Regions from separate parts of the Stenotrophomonas sp. 22LJNL06-5-1 genome, predicted to be linked through region 2. Evidence: riboswitches for the same ligand, from Rfam matches in the RefSeq annotation. Region 2 holds a riboswitch; the other holds the start of a gene.

Region 1 (4,417 bases), on a different contig from region 2:
CGTGCAGCGATTCGCTTTCGGTCGGTTCGACCATCAGCGTGCCGGCTACCGGGAAGCTCAGGGTCGGGGCGTGGAAGCCGAAGTCGATCAGGCGCTTGGCCACGTCCTCGGCGCCGATGCCGCTGGTCTTCTCCAGCGGGCGCACGTCCAGGATGCACTCATGCGCCACCAGGCCGTTGCGGCCGGTGTACAGGGTCTTGAAGTGCGGGGCCAGGCGCTTGGCGATGTAGTTGGCGTTGAGCTGCGCGACCTGGGTAGCCTTGCGCAGGCCATCGTGGCCCATCATCGCGATGTACATCCAGCTGATCGGCAGGATCGAGGCGCTGCCGAAGCTGGCCGCGCTGACCATGCCGACCGGGCCGTTGTCACCCAGCTTGCCCGGCAGGAACGGCGCCAGGTGCTCCTTGACCGCGCACGGGCCAACGCCCGGGCCGCCACCGCCGTGCGGGATGCAGAAGGTCTTGTGCAGGTTCAGGTGCGAAACGTCCGAACCCCACTTGCCCGGCTTGGCCACGCCGACCAGGGCGTTCATGTTGGCACCATCGGTGTACACCTGGCCGCCGTGCTTGTGGATGATCTCGCAGATCTCCACCACCTCTTCCTCGAACACGCCGTGCGTGGACGGGTAGGTCATCATGATCGCGGCCAGGCGGTCGCTGTACTTCTCGGCGTTGAGGCGGATGTCCTCGACGTCGACGTTGCCGTTGGCATCGGTCTTGGTCACCACCACCTTCATGCCGCACATCTGTGCCGAGGCCGGGTTGGTGCCGTGCGCCGAGTCCGGAATCAGGCAGATATCGCGATGTTCCTCACCGCGCGAGCGGTGGTAGGCGCGGATCGCCAGCAGGCCGGCGTACTCGCCCTGCGCACCGGAGTTCGGCTGCAGGCTGACCGCGTCGTAGCCGGTGCATTCCACCAGCATCGCTTCCAGCGTGTCGATCAGTTCCTTGTAGCCCAGCGCCTGGTCGGCCGGCACCAGCGGGTGGATCTGCGAGAACTCCGGCCAGGTCACCGGGATCATCTCGGCGGTGGCGTTGAGCTTCATGGTGCACGAGCCCAGCGGGATCATCGTGCGGTCCATCGCCAGGTCCTTGTCGGCCAGCGAACGCAGGTAGCGCAGCAGTTCGTGCTCGCTGTGGTGGGTGTTGAACACCGGATGGGTCAGGAACGCGGACTGGCGCAGCAGGCCGGCCGGCAGCGCGTCGGCAGTGCTGGCATCCAGCGCGTCGACGTCCAGCGAAGCGCCGAACACCGCAGCCACGGCGACGATGTCGGCGCGGGTGGTGGTCTCGTCCAGGCTGATGCCGACCGAGTCGCTGTCGATCGCGCGCAGGTTGTAACCAGCGGCGCGTGCCTTGGCATGGATTTCATCGGCATGCACGCCGGTGACGTGCAGGGTGTCGAAGAAGTCGCCACCGACCTGCACGCCGGCGCTGCGCAGCGACGCGGCCAGGATCGAAGCCAGGCGGTGGGTGCGGCGGGCGATGCGGGCCAGGCCTTCCGGACCGTGGTAGACGGCGTACATCGAGGCCATCACCGCCAGCAGCACCTGCGCGGTGCAGATGTTGGAGGTGGCCTTCTCGCGGCGGATGTGCTGCTCGCGGGTCTGCAGGGTCAGGCGGTAGGCCGGCTTGCCTTCGGCATCGATGGAGACGCCGATCAGGCGGCCCGGCATCGAGCGCTTGTAGGCATCACGGCAGGCCATGAACGCAGCGTGCGGGCCGCCGAAACCGAACGGCACGCCGAAACGCTGGCTGTTGCCGACCACGATGTCCGCGCCCCATTCGCCGGGAGCGGCCAGCAGGGTCAGCGCCAGCAGGTCGGTGGCCACGGCCACCAGGCCGCCGCGCGCGTGCACGGCATCGACCAGCGCCTTGTAGTCGCCGACCTGGCCGAAGGTGTCCGGGTACTGCAGCAGCAGGCCGAAGGCCTCCGCTTCCAGTGCTTCGGCCGGGGTGCCCACGCGCAGCACGATGCCCATGGGCTCGGCGCGGGTGCGCAGCAGTTCCAGCGTCTGCGGGTGCACGGCGTCGTGCACGAAGAAGGTGTCCGACTTCGACTTGGCCGAACGCTTGGCCAGGGTCATCGCTTCGGCGGCGGCAGTGGCTTCGTCCAGCAGCGAGGCGTTGGCGATCTCCATGCCGGTCAGGTCGGCGCACAGGGTCTGGAAGTTGATCAGCGCTTCCATGCGGCCCTGCGAGATTTCCGCCTGGTACGGGGTGTAGGCGGTGTACCAGGCCGGGTTTTCCAGGATGTTGCGCAGGATCACGTTCGGCGTGTGGGTGCCGTAGTAGCCCTGGCCGATGAAGCTGCGCAGCACGGTGTTCTTGTCGGCGATCGCACGGATCTTCGCCAGTGCCTGTACTTCGGTCATCGATTCCGGCAGCGCCAGCGGCGCCGGCGATTTGATCTTGGCCGGTACGATGGCATCGGTCATTCCATCCAGCGACGCGTGGCCGACGACATCGAGCATCTGCGCGATCTCGGCGTCGTTGGGGCCGATGTGGCGCTCGACGAACGCATTGTGGTGCTCGAGCTCACGCAGGGAAGGGGTGTTCTGGGACATGGCGAAGGATCCGTCAGGAAAGGGCACACGCACGGGCACAAGCCGCCGGTCGGCGGTCTGCGGGGCGCCCCTCTGTCCTTTTGCCTGAGAGTTTAAAAGCGCGGCGGACCGCAGCTTCGTGCCCCTTCGGCGCCGGATCGAACCGGTCTCTCCAGAGTTCTGTTACGGGTGGTATCGGGCCTGAGCGATTACGGGCGTTGCGCCTTCGGCAGCGGTGTTCCGCTTCTCCCACCGTGTTGCCCGCTGATTATAGCCCGTTGCGGGCCCGCCGGCCGCCTCCAGGTATGGCCACCGCGCCTGAATGGCCGATGGCCCAGCCGTGCGTTTTGTGCACCTCTGCATGGCATCGGGCGCAATCCCCACCTATGATGGGCGGATACCCGAATTCATCTGGCGCTGTCCCTGCAGAAGGGGACCGGCGCCCGCCGTGCGTGCCGCGCATGGCCCTGCCGGACGCCTTCCCCATGACCGCCGCTGTTGCTCCCTCCACCCGCCGCATGGCCCTGCTGCTCGCCGGCCTGGCCATGTTCGGTCCGTTCTCGATCGACACCATCTTCCCGGCGTTCCCGCAGCTGGCCCAGCGCCTGGCGGTGGACGAGGTGGCGGTGCAGCAGACCATCAGCGTGTACCTGCTGTTCTATGGCCTGATGAGCCTGGCGCACGGCCCGCTGTCCGACGCCTGGGGCCGCAAGTGGGTGATCCTCGGTGGCCTGGTGGTGTTCGTCGGCGCCTCGGTCGGCTGCGCGTTGTCCACCGACCTGACCACCTTGCTGGCGTTCCGCGCGCTGCAGGGCCTGTCGGCGGGTGTCGGCATGATCGTCGGCCGCGCGGTGATCCGCGATCTCTACCATGGCCACGACGCGCAGCGCCTGATGAGCCAGGTGTCGATGCTGTTCGGCATCGCCCCGGCCATCGCGCCGATCATCGGTGGCTGGATCCTGCTCAGTGGTGCCGGCTGGCCGCTGATCTTCTGGTTCCTGGTGGTGTTCGGGCTGGTCCTGCTGGCGGCCACTGCACGCTACCTGCCCGAGACCCATCCGGTTGAAGCGCGCGTGCCGTTGTCGCCGCGCACGTTGATGCGTGACTACGTGCGGATCGGCTTCAACCCGCGCTTCCTGCGCCTGGCACTGGCCGGCAGCATCGGCTTCGGTGGCATCTTCCTGTACATCTCCTCGGCGCCGGTATTCGTGATGCAGCACCTGCATCTGGGCGAGGGTGGTTTCGCCTGGTTGTTCATCCCCACCATCGGCGGCATGACCACCGGCTCGTTCCTGTCCGGGCGCATGGCCGGGCACACCACGCCCACCCGCCAGGTGTCCATTGGTTTCGGCCTGTGCGCGCTGTCGGTGCTGTTGAACGTCGGCTACGTGGCGCTGTCGCCGCAGTTCGTGCTGCCGTGGGCAGTGCTGCCGATCTTCCTGGGCGGCATGGGCATGGCACTGATCTTCCCGATCCTGGCGCTGGCGGTGCTGGACATGTACCCGCACCAGCGCGGCCTGGCCTCGTCGCTGCAGGCCTTCGTGCAGCTGATGATCAGCACCGTGGTGGCCGGCGTGGTATCGCCGCTGCTGAGCGCCAGCCCGCTGCACCTGGCACTGGGCCAGGCCGCATTCTTCGGCGCCGGCTTCGTGTTCTGGTACTGGGAACACCAGCGTGAACGCGCGGCGCAGGCGGCCTGCACGGGCCATTGAGCAGCGCGCAGGGGTAGGGCGGGCCGCGATGCCCGCAATGCTTGCGACAGGGAACGACCGGACTAGGCTGGGCACTCCAGCCAGCCGGTGCGTGGATGCACGACAGCCAGCCAATCCGATGTCGTTGCATGAGGTTCCCCCATGGCTGCGCAGCAGACCT
Region 2 (4,417 bases):
GCCGGAACTGGTCGACGACAGCTGCTTCAGCCCGGGGATCTGCCCGAGCTGGCGCTCCAGCGGCGCGGTGATGGTGCGCGTGGTCAGCTCCGGGCTGGCGCCCGGGTACAACGTGGTGATCTGGATGATCGGGTAATCGACCTGCGGCAGCGCTGCCACCGGCAGCAGGCGGTAGGCCAGCACGCCCGACAGCAGCAGCGCCACCATCAGCAGCGTGGTAGCGACCGGACGCAGGATGAAGGCGCGCGAGAGGTTCATGCGCCGGCCTTGGTCACGGCCTCCTCGGTGATGATCTCCACCGCGGTGCCGTCTTCCAGTCCGTCGATGCCTTCGATCACCACCTGGTCGCCCGCAGCCAGTCCCGAGCGCACGGCCACGCGTCCGTCATCGGCAGGCCCAAGCACCACATTGCGCCGCTGCGCCTTGTTGTCCTTGCCGACGACATGCACGTAGTTGCCCTGGCTGCCGAACTGCACGGCGGCATCGGGAATCAGCAGCGCGGGCTGCTCGCCCAGCTGCAGGCGTACGTTGACGAACTGGTTGGGGAACAGGGCCAGGTCGTCGTTCTCGAAGTGCGCGCGCAGCTTCAGCGTGCCGGTGGTGGTATCGATGCGGTTGTCGACGCTGGACAGCGAGCCGCGGGCCAGCTGCCGGCGTTCTTCGCGGTCCCAGGTTTCCACTGCCAATGCCGGTTGCGCCTGCACGGCATCAAGCAGCGCGGGCAGCTCGGGTTCGGGCACGGTGAACAGCACGCTGATCGGCGCGGTCTGCGCCAGCGTCACCAGGCCTTCGGCATCGCTGGCGCGCACCAGGTTGCCCACGTCCAGCCGACGCAGCCCGACGCGGCCACTGACCGGTGCGGTGATGCGGGTGTACAGCAGCTGCAGGCGCGCTTCGTCAACAGACGCCTGATCGCTGAGGCGGCGACCCTGCAGCTGGCGCACCTTGCTCTGCTGGTCGCTCAGTTCCTGCCCGGACACGTAGTTCTGCTTCTGCAGTTCGCGGTAGCGCTGCAGCTGGCGTTCGGCGTTCTCCAGCTCGGCCAGGTTCTGCTGCTGGATCCCCTGAGCCTGTGCCAGCTTCACCTCATACGGGCGTGGGTCGATCTGCGCCAGCAGGTCGCCGGCTTTCACCTGTTGGCCTTCCTGGAAGTGCAGGCGCAGCAGCTCGCCATCCACGCGGCTGCGTACCACCACGCTGTGCAGGGGGGTGACCGTACCGACCGCCTTCAGGCGCAGCACCAGCGGCTCGGCGCTGGCGCGCGCCACGCGTACCGGCACCGTCTTGCCCGGCGCATCGTCGCTGCTGCCGGCGTCGTCCCGGGGCCACAGCCACCACGCCAGAAGGGCGACGAGGGCGATGCCCAGCACCACCCACAACGGGCGGGCACGGCGGGAACGGGAATTTTCGGCGACAGACATGGGGCATCCTGCGCCCTGCGCGCGCAGGGACATGCGGGCCCGTCGGCGCGTTCACGGCACCACGGGCAGCGGGGAGGGAGTGTCTGGCGGGGCCGCGGGCGCGGCGTGGCTGGATGCCGTCGCGGCAGCAACGGGGTGACAATGGTAGCCAATCAGCCCGGCCAATGCCGCGTGACCATGGTCATGCAACGCATTCGGTAGTGCCGGCCGCTGGCTGGCAACCTGCTGGAATCTGCGGGCATGTGCCGTGTTGCCGGACAGCGGCCGGCACTACCGTCAAACAATCAATGCACTTCGTCGTGATAGACGAACTTCGGCATTTCCCAGCGGTAGTGGATCGCCAGCAGGCGCAGCGCGAAGCCGCCGCCGAGGCAGCACAGGATCGCGGTGGCGTCGGCCACGCCCCAGTGCAGCAGCAACAGATAGGCCGCGCCGGTCAGCAGCGCGATGATCGCGTACAGCTCCTTCTGGAAGATCAGCGGCACCTCGTTGCAGAGGATGTCGCGCAGCACGCCGCCGAACGCGCCGGTCAGCATGCCGGCGATCAGCACGATCGGCATCGCATGGCCGGCTTCGCGCGCGATCGAGCAGCCGATCAGGGTGAAGGCGATCAGGCCCAGGCCATCGAGCACCAGGAAGGTGCGGCGGAAGTGGTGCATCCAACGCGCCACCCAGGTGGCGATCAGCGCCGCACACACGGTGAAGCCCAGGTATTCGGGATGCTTCACCCAGCCCAGCGGATAGTGGCCGAGCAGGATGTCGCGCAGTGAACCGCCGCCGAGTGCGGTGACGCAGGCGATCATGACCACCCCGAACAGGTCCATGCGGCGGCGGCCGGCGGACAGCGCGCCGGTCATGGCTTCAGCGGAAATGGCAATCAGGTAGATGATGGACAGCAGCATGGGGCAGGCTCCGGGCGCGGTGGGGCCGGCCATGCGCGACTACCGCCACTGCCTGCGCAATGACGGGATGACGATGACCGGTGCCGCTCCCGCTGTCCTTTTGCCTGAGAGTTCAGCGGCGTAGGCCGCGTGCCCCTTCGGCGGATCGTCCCGGGCGTGCCCGGTGACCTCTCTCCAGCTCGGCGAGTCGAATGCATGGTTGGTGGGATTCCAGCCCACCGGCCTGAGCGATCATGGGAGCCTGCGCCTTCGGCGGGCGCCAGCGCGGCGCCTCTCTCCTGCATTCGGGCGCCAGTATATCCGCTGCAGTGCAGCACGGCATAATCCGGGCATGGCCCCGTCCCTCCGCCCCTGGTTCCTGTACCTGCTCGAATGCCGCGATGGCAGCTATTACGCCGGCATCAGCACCGATGTGGAGGCGCGTTTCGCTGCCCACCAGGCCGGCAAGGGCGCGCGCTACACCCGGGCGCGGCCACCGCTGCGCGTGCTGGCCGTGCGCGAATTCCCGGACCGGGCCGCCGCGTCACGGGCCGAGTGGCAACTCAAGCAGCAGCCGCGCGAACGCAAGCTGGCCTGGCTGCAGGCACCTGCCGAGACGCTTCTGTAGATCCACGCCATGCGTGGATGGGCGCTTCCAGCCATGCCATGATCGCCCCGCGCCCTCAGCGCTGGAGACCCGGATGTCCACGATCGCCCTGCTGTTCGCTCTCTCCGCAGCAACGAGCCCTGCCGCCGATCCGGCCACCCTCGCGGCCATTGAAGCTACCTGCCACGACTACGTCGACGGCCAGCTGGAGGCCGACCCACAGCGCGTCGCCCGCTCCCTGCACCCGGACCTGGCCAAGCGCGCGGTGCTCGGCGATACGCCCGACGAGCGGCTGGGCCTGCGCCGCATGTCGAAGGAAGAACTGGTCGCGCTGACGAAGCAGGGCGCGCTGAAAACCCCGAAGGATCAATGGGACCGCCGCTGCACGGTGCTGGACGTGACCGGCAACGCCGCCTCGGTGCGATTGGAAACGCCGTGGTTCGTCGACTACTTCCACATGGGCCGCTTCGACCAGCGCTGGGTCATCGTCAACGCGTTGTGGTACCCGAAGCCGAAGGCGCCGTAGAGCCGAGCCCATGCTCGGCTTCTGCAGTCCGCGCAAAGTGCAGCCGAGCATGGCTCGGCTCTACAGGAACATGCGTGCGGCCCTAGCGCCTCGGCCGCCGGTCTTCCTGATCATCACCGAAGATGATGCGCGCGCTGCGTTGGTAGCTCCAGTACGCCACGGCCCAGTTCAGCAGCACCACGATGCGGTTGCGGAAACCGATCAGGAAGAACACGTGCGCGGCCAGCCAGAACCACCAGGCCAGCACGCCGGACAGCTGCAGCCGGCCCAGGTGCACGATCGCAGCCATGCGGCCGATGGTGGCCAGGTTGCCGAAGTCGGCGTACTTGAACGGACCGGGCTCGGGCTTGCCGTGCAGGCGTGCACGGATCACCTCGGCCACGTACTTGCCCATCTGTTTGGCGGCGGGTGCCACGCCGGGCACCGGCTTGCCGTTGGCCTGGTTCAGCGCGGCCAGATCGCCGGCCACGAACAGTTCCGGGTGGCCAGGCAGGGTCAGGTCCGGTTGCACCTGCACGCGTCCGGCGCGGTCCAGCGGCACGTCCAGCGTGCGCGCCAGCGGTGAAGCGGCCACGCCGGCGGCCCAGACCACGGTGCGTGCCGGTACGAACTGATCGCCGAGCTTGAAGCCCTGGCTGTCGATGTCGCTCACCGGGGTGCCGGTCAGTACCTCCACGCCCAGTTTTTCCAGCTGCCGGCGCGCCTTCAGCGAAAGCACTTCCGGGAACGAGGACAGTACGCGCGGACCAGCCTCGACCAGCCGTACCTTGGCGCTGGCTGGATCAATGTGGCGGAACTCATTGCGCAGGGTGTGGCGCGCGATCTCGGCCAGCGTGCCGGCCAGTTCGACGCCGGTAGGTCCACCGCCAACCACGGCGAAGCTCAGCCACGCGGCCTTCTTCGCCGGGTCCGGTTCCGCCTCGGCGCGCTCGAACGCCAGCAGCAGCTTGCGGCGCAGCGCGATCGCATCGTCCAGTGTCTT

The links. A riboswitch is a leader RNA that binds a small molecule or an ion and turns the genes downstream of it on or off. The one in region 2 is predicted to bind glycine.
Region 1: it holds a riboswitch for glycine, as region 2 does, so the genes downstream of both, gcvP (aminomethyl-transferring glycine dehydrogenase) here and AC13GF_RS18880 (trimeric intracellular cation channel family protein) in region 2, are expected to answer to the same signal.

What each region holds. Positions count from the first base shown of each region.
Region 1 covers NZ_JBSPUE010000009.1:44,752-49,168, forward strand. Annotated here, with positions in the region: gene gcvP (aminomethyl-transferring glycine dehydrogenase) at 1-2,566, opposite strand, end outside; glycine riboswitch at 2,629-2,731, opposite strand; gene AC13GF_RS18055 (multidrug effflux MFS transporter) at 3,031-4,257, shown strand; gene AC13GF_RS18060 (siderophore-interacting protein) at 4,399-4,417, shown strand, end outside.
Region 2 covers NZ_JBSPUE010000010.1:28,846-33,262, reverse strand. Annotated here, with positions in the region: gene AC13GF_RS18890 (multidrug efflux RND transporter permease subunit) at 1-258, opposite strand, end outside; gene AC13GF_RS18885 (MdtA/MuxA family multidrug efflux RND transporter periplasmic adaptor subunit) at 255-1,421, opposite strand; gene AC13GF_RS18880 (trimeric intracellular cation channel family protein) at 1,706-2,323, opposite strand; glycine riboswitch at 2,408-2,511, opposite strand; glycine riboswitch at 2,525-2,614, opposite strand; gene AC13GF_RS18875 (GIY-YIG nuclease family protein) at 2,655-2,930, shown strand; gene AC13GF_RS18870 (nuclear transport factor 2 family protein) at 3,004-3,435, shown strand; gene AC13GF_RS18865 (NAD(P)/FAD-dependent oxidoreductase) at 3,518-4,417, opposite strand, start outside.